Regions from separate parts of the Shewanella piezotolerans WP3 genome, predicted to be linked through region 3. Evidence: predicted binding sites of a transcription regulator. Region 3 holds the regulator's gene; each other region holds the start of a gene.
The links. Region 3 encodes sigma-54, which starts transcription at its own class of promoters, with help from an activator protein. Its sites were predicted from a motif close to GTTGGCACGNNNNTNGNNT; they were not measured.

Region 1: a site for sigma-54 is predicted at 3,555-3,573, ahead of SWP_RS02430 (TorF family putative porin). Genes of this name have one in related genera too.
Region 2: a site for sigma-54 is predicted at 2,996-3,014, ahead of nirB (nitrite reductase large subunit NirB). Genes of this name have one in related genera too.

The regions. Positions count from the first base shown of each region.
Region 1 is NC_011566.1:551,721-558,585, reverse strand. It holds gene SWP_RS02460 (hypothetical protein) at 1-134, shown strand, start outside; gene SWP_RS02455 (hypothetical protein) at 423-731, shown strand; gene SWP_RS02450 (DUF4240 domain-containing protein) at 823-1,332, opposite strand; gene SWP_RS02445 (hypothetical protein) at 1,509-1,895, shown strand; gene SWP_RS02440 (response regulator) at 1,983-2,780, shown strand; gene SWP_RS02435 (HU family DNA-binding protein) at 2,918-3,190, shown strand; gene SWP_RS02430 (TorF family putative porin) at 3,619-4,314, shown strand; gene SWP_RS02420 (hypothetical protein) at 5,377-5,556, shown strand; gene SWP_RS02415 (alanine/glycine:cation symporter family protein) at 5,644-6,865, opposite strand, start outside.
Region 2 is NC_011566.1:3,060,538-3,067,402, forward strand. It holds gene nirD (nitrite reductase small subunit NirD) at 1-223, opposite strand, end outside; gene nirB (nitrite reductase large subunit NirB) at 220-2,850, opposite strand; gene SWP_RS13130 (ANTAR domain-containing response regulator) at 3,141-3,713, opposite strand; gene SWP_RS13135 (Glycosyl transferase, family 3) at 3,704-4,885, opposite strand; gene cobA (uroporphyrinogen-III C-methyltransferase) at 4,878-5,690, opposite strand; gene SWP_RS13145 (nitrate reductase) at 5,792-6,865, opposite strand, start outside.
Region 3 is NC_011566.1:680,696-687,560, reverse strand. It holds gene SWP_RS03025 (calcium/sodium antiporter) at 1-766, shown strand, start outside; gene SWP_RS03020 (KpsF/GutQ family sugar-phosphate isomerase) at 813-1,790, shown strand; gene kdsC (3-deoxy-manno-octulosonate-8-phosphatase KdsC) at 1,792-2,343, shown strand; gene lptC (LPS export ABC transporter periplasmic protein LptC) at 2,340-2,897, shown strand; gene lptA (lipopolysaccharide transport periplasmic protein LptA) at 2,962-3,510, shown strand; gene lptB (LPS export ABC transporter ATP-binding protein) at 3,507-4,238, shown strand; gene SWP_RS02995 (RNA polymerase factor sigma-54) at 4,375-5,886, shown strand; gene hpf (ribosome hibernation promoting factor) at 5,917-6,204, shown strand; gene ptsN (PTS IIA-like nitrogen regulatory protein PtsN) at 6,207-6,650, shown strand.

The sequences.
Region 1 (6,865 bases), 130 kb from region 3:
ATTACTCTAGCTGTAAGGCATTCTCTCAACAGCAATCTAAACAACTGAATAATGCAACTTGGGAGTGCGGTCTTAATTGTAGTTTTGATTCAATGCGTCAAGGATTTCATTGTGAAACAATGACTAACGAATAAAAATGTTAACAGCATTGGTACCCCACAATCTCTAATCGTAACAATTATCAGTTACTCACAATAAACAGATGTACATTTAACTAGCTGTTTAGATTCACATTTACAAACTCCAAGTGTTAAACAATCCTCTGCTCACTTTTCGTTCAGCTTTGGTACATGAAGTATTCGATAACATACGTATCAAGCAAACGCATCCCCAGAGGAAAACCTCTTAGCTAAGCCACTATATGTGCAAGTTAAGAGAAAGCAGTTCCTATACTGGTCACTAATTAATACTTGGAGTCAAATATGAACTACTCAAACATTACAAAACTACCATTTTCAGGTCGTCTAGCATTTATTGCTGCAATACTTTTCTCATTCAGCTTCATTGGCCAAGCAAGTGCCAATGACTTCACTCCAGCCGAGCAAGCTGCAGTCGACGGACACTTTGAAATCCTTGCAGAACAGCAAGCTCAATCAGACCAAGAGCTAGAGAGTAAACTTCAAGCAGAGTTTGACGAGCAGGTAAGCGACTCTGAAGAGGAGTTTATGGAGCTAACATGTGAAGCGCACGGTTATGACTTCGACAGTGAAATTAGCGCTTGTACTGAATAGATATCACAGTAAAAAAAACGAGGCCTAGCCTCGTTTTTTTGTATTTAATATCAATTTATACTGATTGGTATTACTCATTCAGCGCGCCTTTTTAAAACGGAAAGGCGGCGCTCAATAATGGATAAGTAGCCTTTAGCTGTTTTTTCTTATGAGAGAACTTCTTTCCCGCTGGCGATGCTTGTCCTGATGGCACATAAGGCAGCTCATCATCGGCGCGCTCTTCGTAAAGCTGACCAGCGATCAAATCATACTCATCTAAAAATGGGTATGCATAGCCATCTTTCTCTGGCCATTGCGTCAAATTGCCAAGTTCATCGGGCGACTCTACAACTTTGTCGTACCAATCTTTACCGAGAGATATCAAAAAGCACCTAAATTCAGCAAAAGCGTACTCTGAATCACAACCTGTGATGATGTAAGCAGCGCCCCAAACAGTCCATGAATAGCTGCGGCGCATCTGTTGGCCAAAGATTTTATCAAAATCACGCAACTCTTGATTACTCAAAGGCTCAAGTTTCTGTTTCAATGTTTCAGCCAAATCTGTTTGATTTTGCGTGGGAGAAGTACGGCTAACCAGCTCCCAAAACTGTGACTCTGTCATTATGCTCTCTAAAATACGGTTGCTATGACGCTATTCTAGCGTAATCCTCAATAAAAGAGTTAGCAAACTAATGACAATTAGTAACCCGCTAGTGTGGACTCATAGCGCTGATTTTTTTACACTCACTGCGGTCTAAGCAAAGAATTAACCTTTTATACAACAAAGTTAGGAAGCCAATGAAGAAGCCTCACCCCATGCTGGCAGTTTTGATGTTTATCTATGTATTACTGGCTTTTGCCGCTCTGTGGCGCACTGCGACAACCCAATCCTATGACTTATTCACTTTAGGTGTTTTCCCAGTATTATATGGACTTATAATGCGCCGCTATTGGGCTGCTGTGGTACTCAAAATATATTTGGCGATTCAAACCGTAGCGCTATTAGCATTAGCCACTGCAGCTGTTATCGCTTACCAAATTACTCCGGAAGATGTAAAAGTGGTTTTTCAAGGCCGTGATATTCCTATTAGTGCCATAGTTTTCTCAGCATTAATTGCCATGAGCTTCCAATATTGGATTGCCTTTAGTCAAAAGACTAAAGATTACTTAAAACAAGAAGAATAAGTTTCAATTTAACAAGTATTACCATCGCATTATAATACGGTGGACAAACCATATAACTAATAATAACGACAAGTGGTAAAGCTATATATGAGCGATTTACAACCGAGTGAACTGTCAATTCTGCTGGTTGAGCCTTCAGATACTCAGCGAAAGATAATTGCAAACCGGTTAGAGCAAGAGGGCGTCAAACAGATCCAAACAGCAACTAACCTTCAGCAGGCCCTCAGTATCATTAAACGCCATCAGCCTGATCTGATTACCAGTGCAATGCATTTTGAGGACGGTACAGCCCTAGAGCTACTCAAACAACTCAAATCAACAGAGCAATTTAGTGACATTCAGTTCATGCTAGTCTCTAGCGAATACCGCCGGGAGCAATTAGAAAGCTATCGACAATCAGGTGTTGTGGCCATTCTGCCAAAGCCATTTACTTCAAGTCATCTTGGCAAAGCACTAAATGCAACAATTGACCTACTTAGCCACGATGAATTAGATCTGACTCATTTCGATGTACAAGATCTACGAGTACTGGTGGTCGATGATAGTAAAATGGCAAGAAATGTCATTAAGCGCACAATCACCAACCTTGGTTTACGTATGATTACCGAAGCCCAAGATGGCCAAGAAGCGATTGAGATCATGCAACAGCAGATGTTTGATCTGGTGATCACCGATTATAATATGCCCAGTGTTGACGGTTTAGCACTGACACAATTTATTCGCAACGATAGCGAACAATCTCATATTCCTATTCTGATGGTGTCATCAGAAGCCAATGACACCCACTTAAGTAACGTGTCACAAGCAGGTGTTAATGCACTATGTGACAAACCGTTTGAGCCTCAAGTGGTCAAACAAATCCTGTTTCAACTGCTCGAAGAGTAGAAAAATTGAGAAATCGTTCCTATTTTTGACTTTAAAGGCTATTTCATAGGCTTAAAGCGCTTTTCAAATGCAAAAGCTTGTGGCATGTTAGATAGCGCTACTAACAAATAAATCTACGGAAAGAAGAGACGATTCAAATGAATAAGACTGAACTTGTTGCAAAAATGGCTGAATCTGCGGAATTAACGAAAGCTGAAGCCGCACGTGCATTAAAATCTTTTGAAGAAACTGTTGCAGAAGCGATGAAAAATGGAGAGAAAATCTCTATTGTTGGTTTTGGCTCTTTTGAAACTTCAGAGCGTGCAGCTCGCACAGGTCGTAACCCACAGACTGGTAAAGAGATCCAGATCCCAGCGGCTACAGTACCTAAGTTTAAAGCGGGTAAAACGCTTAAAGATAGCGTTAACTAATCACAATCTCTGTGATTAATATAAAACCTCCTCTAAGGAGGTTTTTTTATGCCCTTTGCCTGCAACAATTCTTAATATATGACGAATGCTCTATCTTGTTCCGTACAGAATTTGCTATTGCCGTCTTCTTTGGCCTTCAGATAGAGGAGAGACCAGGCCAATGAAGGCCTACTGACAGCGATTAACCGCAAATTCGCCTTGCCTTCTGCACTTAATATTCCCACAGTATGAACAGAGACTAATACAGTTAATAGAACTGCTGTAATATTGCACTAAACCAGTGCCCTCTGCCCTAGATTGATTCAATTCTACTTACAGACATAGTAGCTGCATAATTAAACAGCTGTTTTATAACATGAAAATTTCTGGCTTGGTCTTTGCTTTATCCTCCACGACAATGACAAAAATGATTATTCTAGGGGAAGAGAATGAACAAGCTATTAATAGGTACAGCTGTTATTACCACAACTGCATTGCTGAGTGTTTCAGCACATGCTGCCGTTGAAGCCAATATTGGTGCAACATCTAACTATTTGTGGCGCGGTATAACTCAAACAGATGATGCTGTTGCAGTTCAAGGTGGAATTGATTATAGCCATGATGTGGGCTTCTACGCAGGAACATGGGCATCCAATGTCGATTTTGGTAATGAGACAAGCTACGAGATTGACTTCTATGCTGGGGTTTGCAGGCAGCGTAGGGACGAGTTTGGTTACGATATCAGTTATCTCTACTACGCCTACCCTGATGCTGATGACAGTGTTGATTTTGGCGAAGTGACGCTAGCTGCCAGCTGGAAATGGATTGAAGTCAGCTACGCCCATGTTGTGAATGCGGGTGACGATGTCACAGGCGACCCTACACTCGATGAGAAAGATATGGGATACCTACAAACAACCTTAACTTTCCCTCTATCTGATACTCTTTCAATTGCCGCTCATTACGGTTATTCAACAGGAGATGTGGTTAGCGCTTGGTACGGTACAGACAACTATGCCGACTACTCACTGTCTCTCAGTAAAGATACCGACTTTGGCACCGTCTCTTTTATGGTGAGCGACACAGATCTTGAAGAAGATGATGCCAAAGTGCTGCTCGGTTACAGCTATAGCTTTGACCTCTAGCAACTAAGTTTTACATTAGAAATAGCTCCACTCAGAGTGTTTTTGGCGAGCTGGTTCAACAGCCATGCATGATTTAATTCCAATTTAATACAATCAGAAGCAAGTAGCCAAAAACACTCCCTATGGTCGAACTTTAGTGGGTCCGATGCAGCATTAATACCAATTGCATTAAAAGTTTGACCATTCAGCGGCAATTCAAAACGCTGTAGGCACGTAGTGGGATTTGAGCTAATAGTTATTCTCGGCTCTGGCATCCTGCTTCGCTCTCGATAATTGCTCCTGCATTATTCTACCTTCGACCATCCTTGGTCTCGTACCTCCTAAATCTGACCGCCAAGGAGGGCCGGAATGTCTTATTTTGTATGGAACAAAATAAACCATTTAGTCGTATACCCAAACCCCATAGCGAAGCATACAGCGTTTGCCAATTTGTTTAACCTCAGCCGCACTACGTGAGCCCCTCAGCCTTTCCATTTCTGCTTTGCATTGGCTTAAAAGAGAATAACCATTTCTTTACCAATGCGCTTTGAATTGAAAAGACTGAGGGGTTCTGAACTGCTCAAATACTTAATGCAATTGGTATAACAATGCTTGAACGCAAAATCACTACGCTTGTAAGCAACATGTTCAAGTATGTTCCTGACACGCTAACTACATCCCCTCCCAGTAGGTCAAATACAGAAGGGACAAAAGCAAAGATGAGCGAAGATAGATACTCTCGCTGATCGCGAAAGGGGATATACTGAGCGATATACCCCATCAAAAAGCGCTTATATCAACACTAAAACAGCGCCGTTTAACGTTATTTAATTTCATGTTCACTAGCGTTTGCTAGAACTTTAAACCATCGAATCAATGAAACTGTAATTTTGTTACACAGATCGCATATTTTTATTTAATTGCCTGCTAAATTCCTTCTTAAGCGCTCACTAATGTGGCAGTGAACAATGCCAATGCGAGCACGAGAAAATCTGTTATTAACCTATAAGTATCAATAACATTCTTACGATTCGGCAATACAAAATGCCAAGAGAATGGATACTTCTTAAAGAGGAATTCGTGATGGCTCAGATACTAGATTTTGTGCCCAACGATGCAGAAATTGAAGCGTTAACAGCCCCTAAAAACAAAAAGGCTGCTGATGATCTAGCGCACAAGAAAGATGTCAAAAAACGCTTAGAAGCCTACTTGGAAAGAACCCAGCTAAAACAAGCAATGGGCGATGACGAGTTCTGGGCTTAATACCAAAGATATAAACGCAACAAAAAAGCTCCTGAAAAACATCCAGGAGCTTTATGAAACAAGTCTATTGTAGGCTTATATTACAAACTACGACTCAGCAGCTTCCGTTTCACGCTTCTTAAGAAAGTACTCTCTTGTCAACGCAAACACGACAGGGCTTAGTAATGCCAATGCGATTAAGTTTGGTATCGCCATCATTGCGTTTAACGTATCTGCAAGTAGCCAGATAAACTCTAATGAGCTGACTGCACCTAAAGGCACCACGATCACCCAAAGGATCCTAAACGGCTTAATCGCTTTAACACCAAACAGGAACTGTACACACTTCTCACAATAGAAACTCCAGCCCAAAATAGTGGTAAATGCGAAAACTGACAAAGCAATTGCGACCACATAGTTACCTAACGGGAATGCATGGGAAAAAGCAAACGAAGTGAGTGCTGCGCCGTTCTCACCTGATGTCCATGCCCCTGACACTATAATCGCCAAACCTGTAATGGTACAAACGATCAAAGTATCAATGAAGGTACCTAACATAGCGACTAAACCCTGAGCCACAGGATTGTTCGTTTGAGCTGCAGCGTGTGCAATCGGCGCACTACCAAGGCCCGCCTCGTTGGAAAACACACCACGAGCCACACCAAAGCGAATTGCCGCCCATACCGCAGCACCAGCAAAGCCACCTTGCGCAGCGACAGGATTAAATGCACTGTGAATAATCAATTCAATTGCCGCTGGAATTTCTGCAGCATAAACCACCAATACCGCAATACCTGCTGCGATATAAAAAATGGTCATAATAGGTACAAGCTTACCGGCAACATCAGCAATACGCTTAATGCCCCCCATTAATACAGCACCTACTAAGACCATTAATATCAAACCAGTCACCCAAGTAGGTACGCCAAAGTTACTGCTTAATGCATCAGCCACTGAATTAGCCTGTACAGTATTACCAATACCGAAACCTGCTAGAGAACCAAATAGTGCAAACGCTGTACCTAACCAAGCCCACTTTGAACCTAGACCATTCTTGATGTAGTACATTGGGCCACCCACGTGGTTACCATTGTCATCAACTTCACGGTATTTAACCGCTAATACCGCTTCGGCAAACTTGGTGGCCATGCCGACTAATGCCGTACACCACATCCAAAATAGCGCCCCTGGTCCGCCAATAAAAATGGCAGTTGCAACGCCTGCAATATTACCAGTACCAATGGTGGCTGATAATGACGTCATTAGCGCGTTAAACGGGCTAATCTCACCTTTCATTTTTTTGTCTTTATCAGGAATACGGCCTGACCAA
Region 2 (6,865 bases), 2.4 Mb from region 3:
AGTGCTGTTTATGCAGCGGCGATGCAACAAATAGCTCATTCTCAAATTCACACAGTAGGCCGCGTGAAAGCACACTCACCCCCGTTGCTGGATCGACATTATCAATCGCATAAATGCCAGCATCTCCAAGATGGAAAATCGCCACGGCTTTACCTGCTACCCATGCAGCAATACCTCTTTTTGAAGGTAATGCTTGTTCATCACAAATAGTTACCCAATTCATACCAACGCCTCCTCTTCATCCAACTGCGTAATTGCGATATCGCCTAGCGTCGATAGCTTGTGATTAACCGCACTAAATGTTTCTACTTCAGAACTAATGGGGAACTTTTGCGAGCGTTGATATTGATACTGCTTCGTATCAATTAGAGGTGCGTCTTTAGGGTTGATAAATTCGCTGAATCGCTGCAAGAACACATCATCTTGCAAACTGGTTTTCCATTCGCATTGATAATTGGCGGCGACTTTATGCATCTGGCTTTCTAACTCATCTGCTAGGCCTAAAGAGTTTTCAATCACTACAGATTGCAAATATTCAAGTCCGCCAGCTAATGACTCAAGCCACACTGATGTGCGCTGAAGTCGCGCAGCAGTTTTGCTGTAGAACATCAGTATTCTGTCAATATAACTAACAAGTTGTTCGGTAGAGAGATCGGTAGCAAATAGATCGCCATGTCTAGGTCTCATCCCGCCATTACCGCAAACAAAGAGGTTCCAGCCCTTTTCTGTAGCAATAACACCAATATCTTTACTCTGCGCTTCAGCACATTCTCGAGTACAGCCTGACACTGCAAATTTTATCTTGTGAGGTGACCTAAGGCCTTTGTATCGATTTTCTAACGCAATCGCTAACCCTACAGAGTCTTGTACACCGTATCGGCACCAGGTATTACCTACACAAGATTTAACGGTGCGTAGTGATTTACCATAGGCGTGTCCGGTCTCAAAACCTTCAGCTATCAGTTCTGACCAAATGGCAGGTAAATCAGACAGTGCAGCACCAAACATATCGATACGCTGGCCACCCGTAATTTTGGTGTATAGGTCATATCGTTTGGCGATTTGGCCCATGGCAATCAGTTTATCAGGGGTGATCTCTCCACCAGCAACTCTCGGAACCACAGAATAGCTGCCGTCCTTTTGCAGGTTACCTAAATAAGCATCATTGCTATCTTGAAGAGCAACATGGTTTTCATTGAGCACATATTCATTTTCCAAAGTGGCAAAAATAGAAGCGGCAACAGGTTTACAGATATCACAGCCTAGCGCTAATTCAGAAGAGCCATTTTTGGCATGGAGCTGATAAAGTTGCTCGAAATCATTTATATTTTCCACTTGGCACAGATGAAACAACGCTTGGCGATCATAGTCAAAGTGGCAGCAGATCCCTGACTCCGTTTCTAGTCCTTGTGCCTGCATAGTTTCATCAATGATCTGCTGCACAACAGCAGCGCAGCCTCCGCAACCAGATGCCGCTTTGGTACAACTTTTAATCTCAGCTAGTTGGTGATTTCCGGCAACAACTTGTTCAACGATATCAGCTTTTGTTACTTGATGGCATGAACAAACAATAGCGTTGTCCTTTAGTGCTAGTGGCGCAGAATCATCAGCCATTAGCAATGTGACGGCAGGCTCCTCTAACGCGTCTCCCGATAAGTATTGGCTAAGCAGGTTGGGATATTCGTCAACATTTCCCACCAGTACAGCCCCCCGCAGGTATTCTCCAGTTTCATCAAGCCACAGTTTTTTATAAACGCCTGCTTGTACATCACTGAGTTCAACATACTGCGCGTTATCAAAACCACGGCTTGCCCCAATAGATGCCACATCGACCCCAAGCAGTTTTAGCTTAGTGCTCATGTCTGCACCGGTGAACCTTAACGCCTCAGTAGTCGGCGAGACTATCGAATTATCAAGTAGATGCTTAGCTATTTGAGACACTGCGACTTTGGCCATTTGATAGCCTGGTGCCACTAAGCCGAAGATCTGTTGTTGCCATAGGGCACACTCTCCAATGGCGTAAACATCCTTGGCTGATGTACGGCAACAGTCATCTATGACTATACCGCCGCGTTCACCAATACTTATGTCGCTCGCTCTAGCTAATGCATCTTGAGGACGGATCCCTGCGGAAAATACAATCATATCCGTTTCTAACCAACTGCCATCACTGAAATTAAGTCGATGCTGCGCTCGCTCACCATCAACTATCTCTTGTGTTGCTTTGCTCAAATGCACTCCAAGCCCTAACGCTTCAATTTTTTGCTTTAATAGCTCACCACCTCTGTCATTCAATTGCACTGACATCAACTGCGGCGCAAACTCAACCACATGAGTATCAAGCCCTAAAGCACTCAGTGCATTGGCAGCCTCTAGTCCCAGTAATCCACCACCAATAACGACACCAGACTTGGCCGTAGTTGCGGCTTGCTCAATAGCTTCTAGGTCATCAATAGTGCGATAAACTAAACAATCACGGCGGTCATTACCCTTTATCGGTGGTACGAAAGGAAAAGAGCCTGTCGCCAATACAAGCGTGTCATATAAGACTGTCTCGCCATTCACGGTGAGTTGTTTCTTATGCTGGTCAATATTGTTGACCTGTTGCCCTAGGTGTAGCACAACACCTTGGGCGGCATAGTCAGCCTGAGTTGCTAACATAAGGCTATCGGCACTACTTGATTCAAAATACTTTGACAGTTGAACCCTATCGTATGCAGGCAAACTCTCTGCACCAAAAACCGTAACGTCATAATGTCGATTAAGCTGTTGCTCACATAATTGCTCCACAAAATGATGGCCAACCATGCCATTTCCCACTATGACTAATTTGGGTTTATCTACTCTCATACTTTGCCCCTTTTGTGTCTTATACTATTTATTTCAAACAAAAAGGCGCCAATCTCCCGATGGGAGATGGCGCCTTTGCCAGAAATTCAAATTGTTTAAAGCGATTAATAACGGACAAAAACCGCTGCTTAGTTACTCATAAAAGTAGCGAAGACTGTGCCAGTATTCACCGCCAATCAATAAACCTGCAATACATTGATTTTATTTATCTATTAGATAAATTTACGTTAAAAGTTACTTTTCTTTACGTTCCCAGTGGTATCGTTTGCACCAATATGGTTAGCAACTGATTATTTATGTGCATAAGAACCTTGCGAAATTTTTCCAATTACGGCGGCACTGTCAGGCAAACTAACGCCTTCATCCATAGCAAGCTTCTGAATAACCTTATGGGCCTGTTGCTCCGATAATCCCGATTGCTGTAAATCACGCTTAGCCAGTTGAATCCGTTTTTCGTCCTCGATTCGGCATTCAAGTTTCGCTAATTTAGTATGCAAACGGTTAGCCGTTTTAAAACGGACTTGCGCCAGTTCCCTTACTTTTGAAAGGCGAGAGTAATCAAATTGTTGTGGTACAAAAGTAACCCGACCACAATGCAACAAGGTTGATAATTGCGACGGTTCAATACTTGTCGCTGTGATAATTAACGGTACAGGTGCAAATATCATCAGCCTTTCAACAAACTGCAAATGCAAAGCAGTGATAGTGTCAACGACCATAAGCACGATATCTGTGGCATTGTTAAGTTCGAAACGTTCGAATTCAGATATTGATTTAAAGCTAACTAAGTCAAAATCATGACTCTTGGCAGCTTCATTCAGCCCGCGATTTTCTTTTACCTCAACCAGACTTACTAAGCGCATGCTTTACCTCCTGAGCCAATGGGGTCAGCCCCTGATTTACTACGACCATGTGTCTTTAGCTCAGTAACACCATTTATTGAATCACTCTGGTGTCGCTGTTGCCAAAGTGTCTTAGCTATTCTCTTAGCCACATCAATTTGAATATTGGAGTCCAGTAACATCAGAACAACCATCACATTAGTCATCACTGCTGCCTGTGCTCTGTGAGCTTCAGCTGAATCAAGAGCATCATCGCTATGGTTGTTAACAGACAACGAAAGTTTATGCCAAAGTAATGATAGCCATTGAGGAGACAGCTCTGACGCAGTTGCTTTACGACCAACTAAGCCATCAAGCTGTGTAGGCAAAGCTATTTGACGCTGGCCACTTAGACTAAAAATGTTAATTGCTGTTGAGATCCTAGGGCTCAATTCACACTCGCCTTGATACCCCTTAAATATGGCAACGTTAGAGTGATGCAGCTCCGGCTCATTTTCGGCCATTAAGCGAGCCACATTAAAGTGAATATCATCTAACCCCGCGTGAAAATAGCTTCTAAGACTAACTGCTGCATTTGACGGATTGATACAGCGAATAGCACTTTGAAACAGACTTCTTAGACCAAGCTCTTGATGTATGTTGCTAAATGAGTTCACCAGTCCTGACAACGTGTCAGCATTGACATAGCAGATCCCAGCAGAGCTTAACGCAACATTAGCTTCCGCCGCAGATGAAACAGTACTAATTCCGAGTACTTCGACGAATTTTGCAATATGTTGTCGATGAGGTAACGCCTTGTCATCCCCATGCAATAAAATCCGATATCCATGCAGTGCGAGTAGCTTGGCACTAAGCAGTAGGTACGGTAATTGATCGCGTTTAGCGCCATAGCAGGGCCAATCGATATCGACATCAAGCTGCTGCCAGCTACTATCTATTGTTGTTTTTAACGCAATAGCAGCGCCAGCAATCTCTTCAGCACTCTCCCCCTTAACTCGCATCAACATTAGCGCCACACTTAGCTGAGTCACGTTGCCATAATTGTCGTAAAAACCACGAATGAGTTGGTAGCTTTCGAGAAAATTTAACGAACGAGAGCCCTTCTTTCCGCGAGCAAGGGTTCTGACTAGCTGTTTATACTCATAAGGTTGAGTAATATTCACTAATCGACCTTCGGTGACGTGATTATCCATATGCACGCTCAAGTGGTAAGTTGCTAGTCATTTGACCAAGGTCAAGTCCACTCATACAGTTAGCAAGTTCCTGGCCTATAGCGACCACCTCACCGACAATCAACAATGTTGGACCTTCAACCTTTATCGCACCAGCCACATCAACCATATCTCTAATCGTTGTCGTGATTACCTGCTGATCGGTGCGGCCACCATTAGAGATAAAAGCTACCGGCAACGATAACTTGGCACCTGCTTTTAATAAACCATGTGCGATATCTGCTGCTCTCTCTTTTCCCATATAAAACACAAGTGTACTTTTTGATGCCAATAAACCGCCCCATTCGATAGCAGAGTCATCACAATGATGTCCGGTCACAAAAGTCACCGAGCGAGAAACTTTTCTGTGTGTCAAAGGGACCCCAGCGCTTGCCGCGCAGCCTAAAGCGGCCGTGACACCAGCGATAAACTCACTTTTGATACCATGTTGAGCGAGGAACAGAGCCTCCTCAGCGCCACGGCCAAATACATTTGGATCACCACCTTTAAGGCGAATAACCCCCTTACCTTGTTGGCTCAACTGAAGTAGTTTTAGGTTTATCTGCTCCTGAGTCGCACTAGGCTCCTCATAGCGTTTCCCCATATAATGCAATTCGCAATCATCAGCCGCTAACTGTAAAATATCTCTACTCACCAAATTGTCATAGACGATTGCCTGCGCACCGATAATGGCTCGTGCCGCTTTAATAGTCAGTAGATCAATATCACCGCAGCCTGCTCCAACTATCGCAATCCGGTTTTCATCAAAATCAACCGAATTCGGCATGGAAATTCTTTCATTAAACACTGAAAACAGGCCATTACTCAAACGTGGTTGAGCTAGATTATTCTCCAATTTCAATGGTTTATTTTTGGAATTCAGCATCATTAAGCAACCTCCCTGTTTGGTCTCTGCTTTTGTACAATCACAGCGTCAGCAATATCTTTAACTTGATTTAAGCAACTGCCGCAGACCGCACTGCACTTTAGTGTCTGTTGTATTTTTTCAATCAATGATGCAGCATTGTCGACCCCCATCGAGAGTTCCATATTCATCTGCGATTCAATGTCACACTGGGTGACCCCCGTACAGGCACACACTATTTGGCTGCGACCTGCACGCAGTATTTGATGTAATTTTTTTATTGAGTCGGCATTAAACAATTGGTTTATCAGTACCTGAATAGCATCGCTATCAACATCTAATTGCTCAGTAGCTGCGATAACTAGCGTTTTAAGACGCCCTTTGTTGACGAAGCATGTCACTAGCTTGTTTTGATGTTTCCACTGCATAACATGACTATTGGCGCTGGCTGATGATGAGCATTGTGTTGTATCAAGCTCTAAAAGAGGCTGACTAAACCCTTCATCTGCAGCGATGTGACGGCAAAACCCACCTTGAAGCTGCTGTTTAACATCCCAATACAGTCGCTTTGAATCGACTAAAGGTTGTCCCCACTCAATCCCCTGCTCAACAACTTTTATAGGCTTAATTTGTACCCATTGATTCTTAAACCCTGGTTGCTTTGAGTGGGGGTCTACAGCTACTGAAATAACACTATTTACGCCACCACTTTTGCTAAATTGTGACGACCAATGCATAGATAAAAAAGCACTATTACTCTGTATTGATTGATCGATTACAACTCTGGCAATCAAAGGGGCGGTTAAGTTATCACAGACAAACCCAGCGAATTCGCCCTCAACAAGTCTATTCTTAATCGATGTTGACACATTTAGCCTAAGCTCCGGCTGATAATCTGCAGCAGCCAGCTTGGCAATATGTCCTGTCTTCGTCATCGTATGCCACTGGTCCCGAGTACGACCACTGTTCAAACGCACTTTTTCAACGTTTAGAGAGCCATCATCAAAGGTGTGTGGTGCTATAGCCGATGTGAATGGCGTTTCGACAAATTGTGCCTTACCCGTTGGGGTTGCAAATACTCCATCATCAAACAGCCG
Region 3 (6,865 bases):
GACAGATACTGCGATTGGTAATGTACTTGGCTCAAATATTGCGAATGTCACTCTTATCTTAGGTATTACAGCACTACTTGGTGCTATTTCTGTCAGCTCGCAAACCCTAAGGCGTGAAATACCTTTGATGCTAGCCGCGACGGCGATTGTGGGTTACTTTTTACATGACGGTTTTCTAACTCGCATCGAAGGTGTGTCTTTAATGGTGCTGTTTTTCGCATTGATGGGATACCTTATCTGGCACGCACTGACCAATAAAAATCGCGATGCGTTGGCAATAGATGCTGAGAGTGAGATCCCAGCAGACGTCCCGACTAAGAAAGCGATTTTTTGGCTTATCATTGGGATGGTGTTATTACCATTGTCTGCAGATTGGATGGTTCAAGGGGCTGTCGGGATTGCCAAGGCATATCACCTTTCAGATCTCGTTATCGGACTCACCATCATTGCAGTAGGCACAAGCTTACCAGAGCTGGCAGCTTGTGTAGCCGGCGTTCTGAAAAAAGAAGATGACTTAGCCATCGGTAATATTGTTGGCTCAAACTTATTTAACATTTTAGCGGTACTTGCACTCCCCGGCCTCATTGCACCTGGCGAAGTCGATGCAGCGGCAAGTACACGAGATTTCTACATGGTACTTGCAACGAGCAGTGCACTTGCAATACTGATCTTATTGACCGGACGCGCACGGCAATTAAAACCGTGGCACGGCATCGTACTACTGATTACATTTGTTGCATACCAAGCGTTACTTTTCCTATCTTGAATATGAATGCAGCAACTAAAGCAGTAAATAAAAGAGAGACCAAGAAATGGTAAATGAACAGCAGTTACGCCAATGGGGCACCAAAGTGATTGATATCGAGAAACAAGCCCTCGATAACCTTCACCAGTATGTTGATTCGAGCGAATTTGCCCAAGCTTGCCAACTTATATTGCAATGTACAGGTAAAGTCATCGTGATGGGCATGGGTAAATCAGGCCACATTGGTAACAAGATATCAGCGACATTAGCCAGTACCGGAACCCCTGCATTCTTTGTCCACCCGGGTGAAGCGAGCCATGGGGATTTAGGCGTTTTAAGCGAAAACGATATCGTACTTGCTATCTCAAACTCCGGTGAGTCAAGTGAAATACTAACCTTAATGCCCGTCATTAAGCGTATGGGACTGCCGATGATATCGGTCACGGGCAAACCTGATTCAAACATGGCAAAACTCGCTCAACTGCACCTTTGTATTGAAGTGCCAGAAGAAGCATGCCCACTTGGGCTAGCACCGACCTCAAGTACGACAGCTACTTTGGTTATGGGTGATGCACTCGCCGTAGCTTTACTGCAAGCGCGTGGCTTTACTAAAGATGATTTTGCGCTTTCTCATCCAGGTGGAAGCTTAGGCCGTAAGCTATTATTAAAAGTCAGTGATGTGATGCACAGCGGTAATGAACTGCCTTTAGTAAAGCATGATATTTGCATTACCGACGCGCTTTATGAGATCTCTAAAAAAGGCTTGGGCATGACGGCTATTGTAGATGCTGCAAACACCTTAGTCGGGATTTTTACCGATGGAGATCTGCGCCGGGTAATTGATGCTGAGGTCAACTTACGCACCACTTCTATTGCTGATGTCATGAGTAAAGGTTGCGTCACGATTACCGACAATGTACTCGCAGCAGAAGCGCTGAAAGTGATGGAAGAGAAAAATATTAACGGCCTTATCGTCATCAATTCAAAGCAACAACCTGTCGGCGCATTGAATATGCTCGATATGGTTAAAGCAGGAGTGATTTAACATGTCTAAACAAGGATTTTACGGACCAATCAGTGATGACGTTTGGCAAGCTGCCAGCAAGATCAAACTCCTGATCTGTGATGTCGACGGGGTATTTTCAGACGGCTTGGTTTACATGAGCAATGCCGGAGAAGAGCTTAAAACATTTCATACCCGCGATGGCTACGGTGTGCGCTCAGTCCTATCTAGTGATATCAATGTGGCAATTATTACCGGTCGCAAATCACAAATAGTAGAAGACAGAATGACGGCGCTTGGTGTCACTCACATTTACCAAGGTGTGGATAATAAACTCGCCCCTTACAATGAACTACTCGCCCTGTATGGTGTAACTCCTGATGAAGTCGCCTATATCGGCGATGATATGGTCGATCTTCCTGTCATGAAGGAAGTGGGTCTATCTGTATGTGTAGCTGATGGCCATCCATACGTTAAGCAGCATGCGCTTATGACCACCCATATTAAAGGCGGTCACGGTGCACTGCGCGAGCTAACAGATCTACTGCTGCTTAGCCAAGATAAGTTTGAGTCAGCTCATGGGATGAGCATATGAATCGCGTCACACTCGCGATAATCGCTTTATTTGGCACTGCACTCATCCTCTATTGGCAGGTTCAGTCTAAAAAAAGTGATCAAACGTTAGACGTCGATGCAAGCGAACAACCCAATTACATCATCGATGATCTGCGCAGCACAGAGTACAATGAAGCAGGTTTTGTCAATAGCAAGGTCACAGCCAAGCATATGGAACACTATGAAGATGCTAGCATGACTTACTTTACTGAGCCTGTTTACTTGATCTATCCCGATGATGGTCAAGCACAATGGCGCCTAAGAGCAACCAAAGGCAGCCATAACAATTTAACCGGTAAGGTCTCATTGCAAAACAATGTTATTATCGATTCAATTAGCCCTGAAGAGCCGATCCAAACATTATCTACATCCTATTTAGAACTCGATTTAGATACTATGATAATGACCTCTGATGAAATTATTCACGTCACTGGCAATGAATTTGTTATTCAAGGCACAGGTCTTTATGCTGACCTCAATGCTCAAAGTGTAAAGTTGATCAGCGAAGTCGAAGGGATCTACGATGCTAAATAAGCTGTTCAAAAAAACCAATATACTCACTCGTGCAATCACACTAAAGGCCGAGTAGAAGGAAGTTATGAAATATAATCAATCCATACTTGCAGGTCTATTGTGTCTGCTCAGCATTAGCAGCTATGCCGCTGTCGATGACCTTAAACAAGAGGTCAAAATTGCCGCTGCAAGCCAAGAAGCCGATATCAAAAACAATCAGGTTATCTTTTTTGGCCCAGTAGAGGTGACTCAAGGCTCAATTAAAATGAACGCTGATGAGTTACGTGTTTTCTCTAAAGAAGCGAACTCTGGAAAAACACTGGTTGCCACAGGCAATCCAGCAACCTATACCCAAATAATGGAAGATGGCCGCCCCGCAACAGCAAGTGCTAAAGAGATCCGTTACGAACTCGCGACCAGAACCTTAACTCTTTTAGGTGATGCGACACTCGAGCAAGAGGGTAGCCAGGTCACAGGTAATCGCATTAAGTACAATATAGGTTTACAGCAACTTATTGCTGAAAGCACCGGCGAAGGCAATGACAGAGTAATCACCATCATTCAACCAGAAGCCTACCAAGAAGAGACTCCTGAAACCCCAGCTGAACCGATAGAAAAGCAGGAGCAGCAATGATCCAAAAAACGCTTATGGCACGCAACCTAGCTAAGAGTTATAAAAACCGTGCAGTTGTTCAAGATGTGAGTTTAACGGTAAAAACCGGGCAGATCGTTGGCTTACTCGGCCCAAATGGGGCAGGAAAAACCACAACTTTCTATATGGTTGTCGGTTTAGTGCAGAGTGACAAAGGGCAAATATTTATTGATGAGGACGATCTAACCTTAGATCCTATGCATCTTCGCGCACGAAAAGGTATAGGTTACTTACCGCAAGAAGCAAGTATTTTTAGAAAGCTTTCAGTCCGCGACAACATCATGGCAGTGCTACAGACTCGCAGCGATATTGACAATGAGCAGCGTGAGGCGCAACTAGAGAGCCTGCTTGAAGAGTTTCATATCACTCACATACGTGACAGCCAAGGCATGGCACTTTCAGGTGGTGAACGCCGTCGAGTTGAAATTGCACGAGCGCTAGCTGCCAACCCAAAATTTATATTGCTTGATGAACCCTTTGCAGGTGTAGATCCAATTTCGGTCATCGACATTAAAAAAATCATTGAGCAGCTAAAAAGCCGCGGCTTAGGTGTGCTAATTACTGATCACAATGTTCGTGAAACATTAGACGTTTGTGAGCATGCATATATCGTAAGTCACGGAAATCTCATTGCTGAGGGTACGCCTGCTGAAATCTTAGACAACCAGCAGGTTAGAGCAGTGTACTTAGGTGAACAATTCAGGCTATAGTTAATCAACAACATGAGCGTTTAAAGCGCGGCACTAGTTAAGTATACTAATATAATCATAGTGTTGGCCCTTTATGCTCTCTTCGCCAAATTAACGAGCTTCAACGTTTAATTACAGTGTAGGGAATAGCGGTAAGATGAAAGCGTCACTTCAGCTCAAAATGGGTCAGCAGCTAACCATGACTCCACAGTTACAGCAGGCAATCCGCTTACTGCAACTGTCCTCTTTAGAGCTGCAGCAAGAGATCCAGCAAGCATTAGAGTCAAATCCCCTACTAGAATTAGATGAAGAGCAATCTGACAGTGAACCTGTCAGCAATGAAGATCGCACCACCAGCGAATCCGATAGCTATTCAGAATCCGATAGTGACAACGATTACAGCGCCAGCGCCGAAGTTGATCCCCAGCAAGATAGCGCTGCAGTAGAAACCTCTGATGCATTAACCCAAGATTCAATGCCAGATGATCTGCCGATGGATACCACTTGGGACGAAGTCTATACCGTTTCTTCAAATGCAAGCTCTGGCGGTATGCGCGATGACGATATGCCATTCCAAGGTGAAACCAGCGAAGGCTTATATGAGCACCTTGAGTGGCAAAAGAACTTAACACCATTTTCCGATAACGATCTTGCTATCGCCACCGCCATTATTGATGCTATTGATGAACGTGGTTACCTCACTCAAAACTGCGAAGATATTCTTGAGGCAATGGGCGACCCTGAAATTGAGGTTGATGAAGTCGAAGCCGTACTCAAGCGCGTGCAGCATTTTGACCCCATTGGCGTTGCCGCTCGCGACTTAAGCGAGTGTCTATTGATCCAACTGGCCCAATATGCCGCTACCACACCGCATATTGACCATGCCCGCCTACTCATCAAAGACTACTTAGATTTGATTGCAGGACGCGACTTTAGACAGTTAATGCGTAAAACTAAGCTTAAAGAAGATGAACTACGTGAAGCCATTAGCCTGATCCAAACTCTCAACCCAAGACCAGGGTTAGCAGTCACTCGCAGCAAAGATGAATACGTTATTCCCGATGTATCAGTGGCCAAAAAGAAAGGTCGCTGGGTGGTTGAGCTAAACCCAGATTACATGCCTAAAATTAATGTTAATCAGCACTATGCTTCAATGGCTCGCAGCACTAAAAGCCAAGCCGATGGCCAGTTCATCCGTGGTCATTTGCAGGAAGCTAAGTGGTTTATTAAAAGTTTAGAAAGCCGTAATGAAACTTTACTAAAGGTCAGTAACTGCATTGTAAAATTCCAGCAAGGCTTCTTTGAGTATGGCGATGAAGCCATGAAACCAATGGTTTTGAATGATATCGCAGAAGCCGTTGAGATGCATGAATCCACCATATCAAGGGTTACCACTCAAAAGTATATGCATACCCCCAGAGGTATTTTCGAATTAAAGTATTTCTTCTCTAGTCATGTCGGAACCGACGACGGTGGAGAGTGCTCATCAACAGCTATTAGAGCGTTTATTAAGAAGTTAGTCGCAGCTGAAAACCAAAAGAAACCATTAAGCGATAGCAAAATGGCGCAACTTTTGGCAGAACAAGGGATAAAAGTTGCTCGTCGTACTATCGCGAAATATCGTGAAGCAATGCTGATCCCGCCCTCAAACCAACGTAAGAGTTTATAACTCAAAATTAGGCACTTGGAGGAATTTTCTATGCAAATTAACCTTACTGGACATCACATCGAAATCACCGCATCATTGCGTGGCTATGTAGAAGAAAAGTTTACAAAGCTTGAACGTCATTTCGATCAGATCAATAATGTCCACGTCATTTTGAATGTAGAAAAAATGCAGCAGATTGCCGAAGCCAGAATTCACCTTAAAAAAGGTGAAGTTTTTGCTACTTCGGAACATGCGGACATGTACGCCGCAATCGACTCCCTGATCGATAAATTAGATCGTCAGGTTATTAAACACAAAGAGAAGCTGACCAAACATTAACGATGGAACTATGTACCATCCTGCAGCCGGAGTGCACCACCTGTGCCACTCCGGGCAGTAAGAAAAAAGTACTGGAACTAATCAGCGACATTGCCGCTGTCCAGTACCCTACTCTATCTTCACAAGAGATATTCGAGAGCCTTTTGGCACGCGAAAAAATGGGTAGCACAGGTATAGGCAACGGTATCGCAATCCCGCATGGGCGATTGACCAATATTGACCATCCATTGGGCATATTAATCAAATGCGAAACACCGATCTCTTTTGACTCGATAGATAAACAGCCGGTCGATATATTGTTTGCACTTTTGGTTCCAGCAGAGCAATGTGAGCAACACTTAGCCACCTTGTCTTCAATGGCTGAAAAGCTTAACGATAAAGCTATCGTTAAGCAGTTGAGAAAAAGCACCAGTGAATCAGAGCTGTACGATTTGATCACTCAATAGCTAATGACTCAGGTCCTTAAGTAACCTTATGTAATACAAATAGGTTATTTAAAGACCTTAGTATTTATGACAGCAATATTATTTATTATCTCCTTCTTGCCTAAGCTCTTGCTTTCACCAATAAAAAAGTTAATCTATACCCTTGTACATCTTGTAAACATATATAATACCAATCTGTATAAAGATTTGATCGCTCAGCGAGAGTTTAGCGGCTT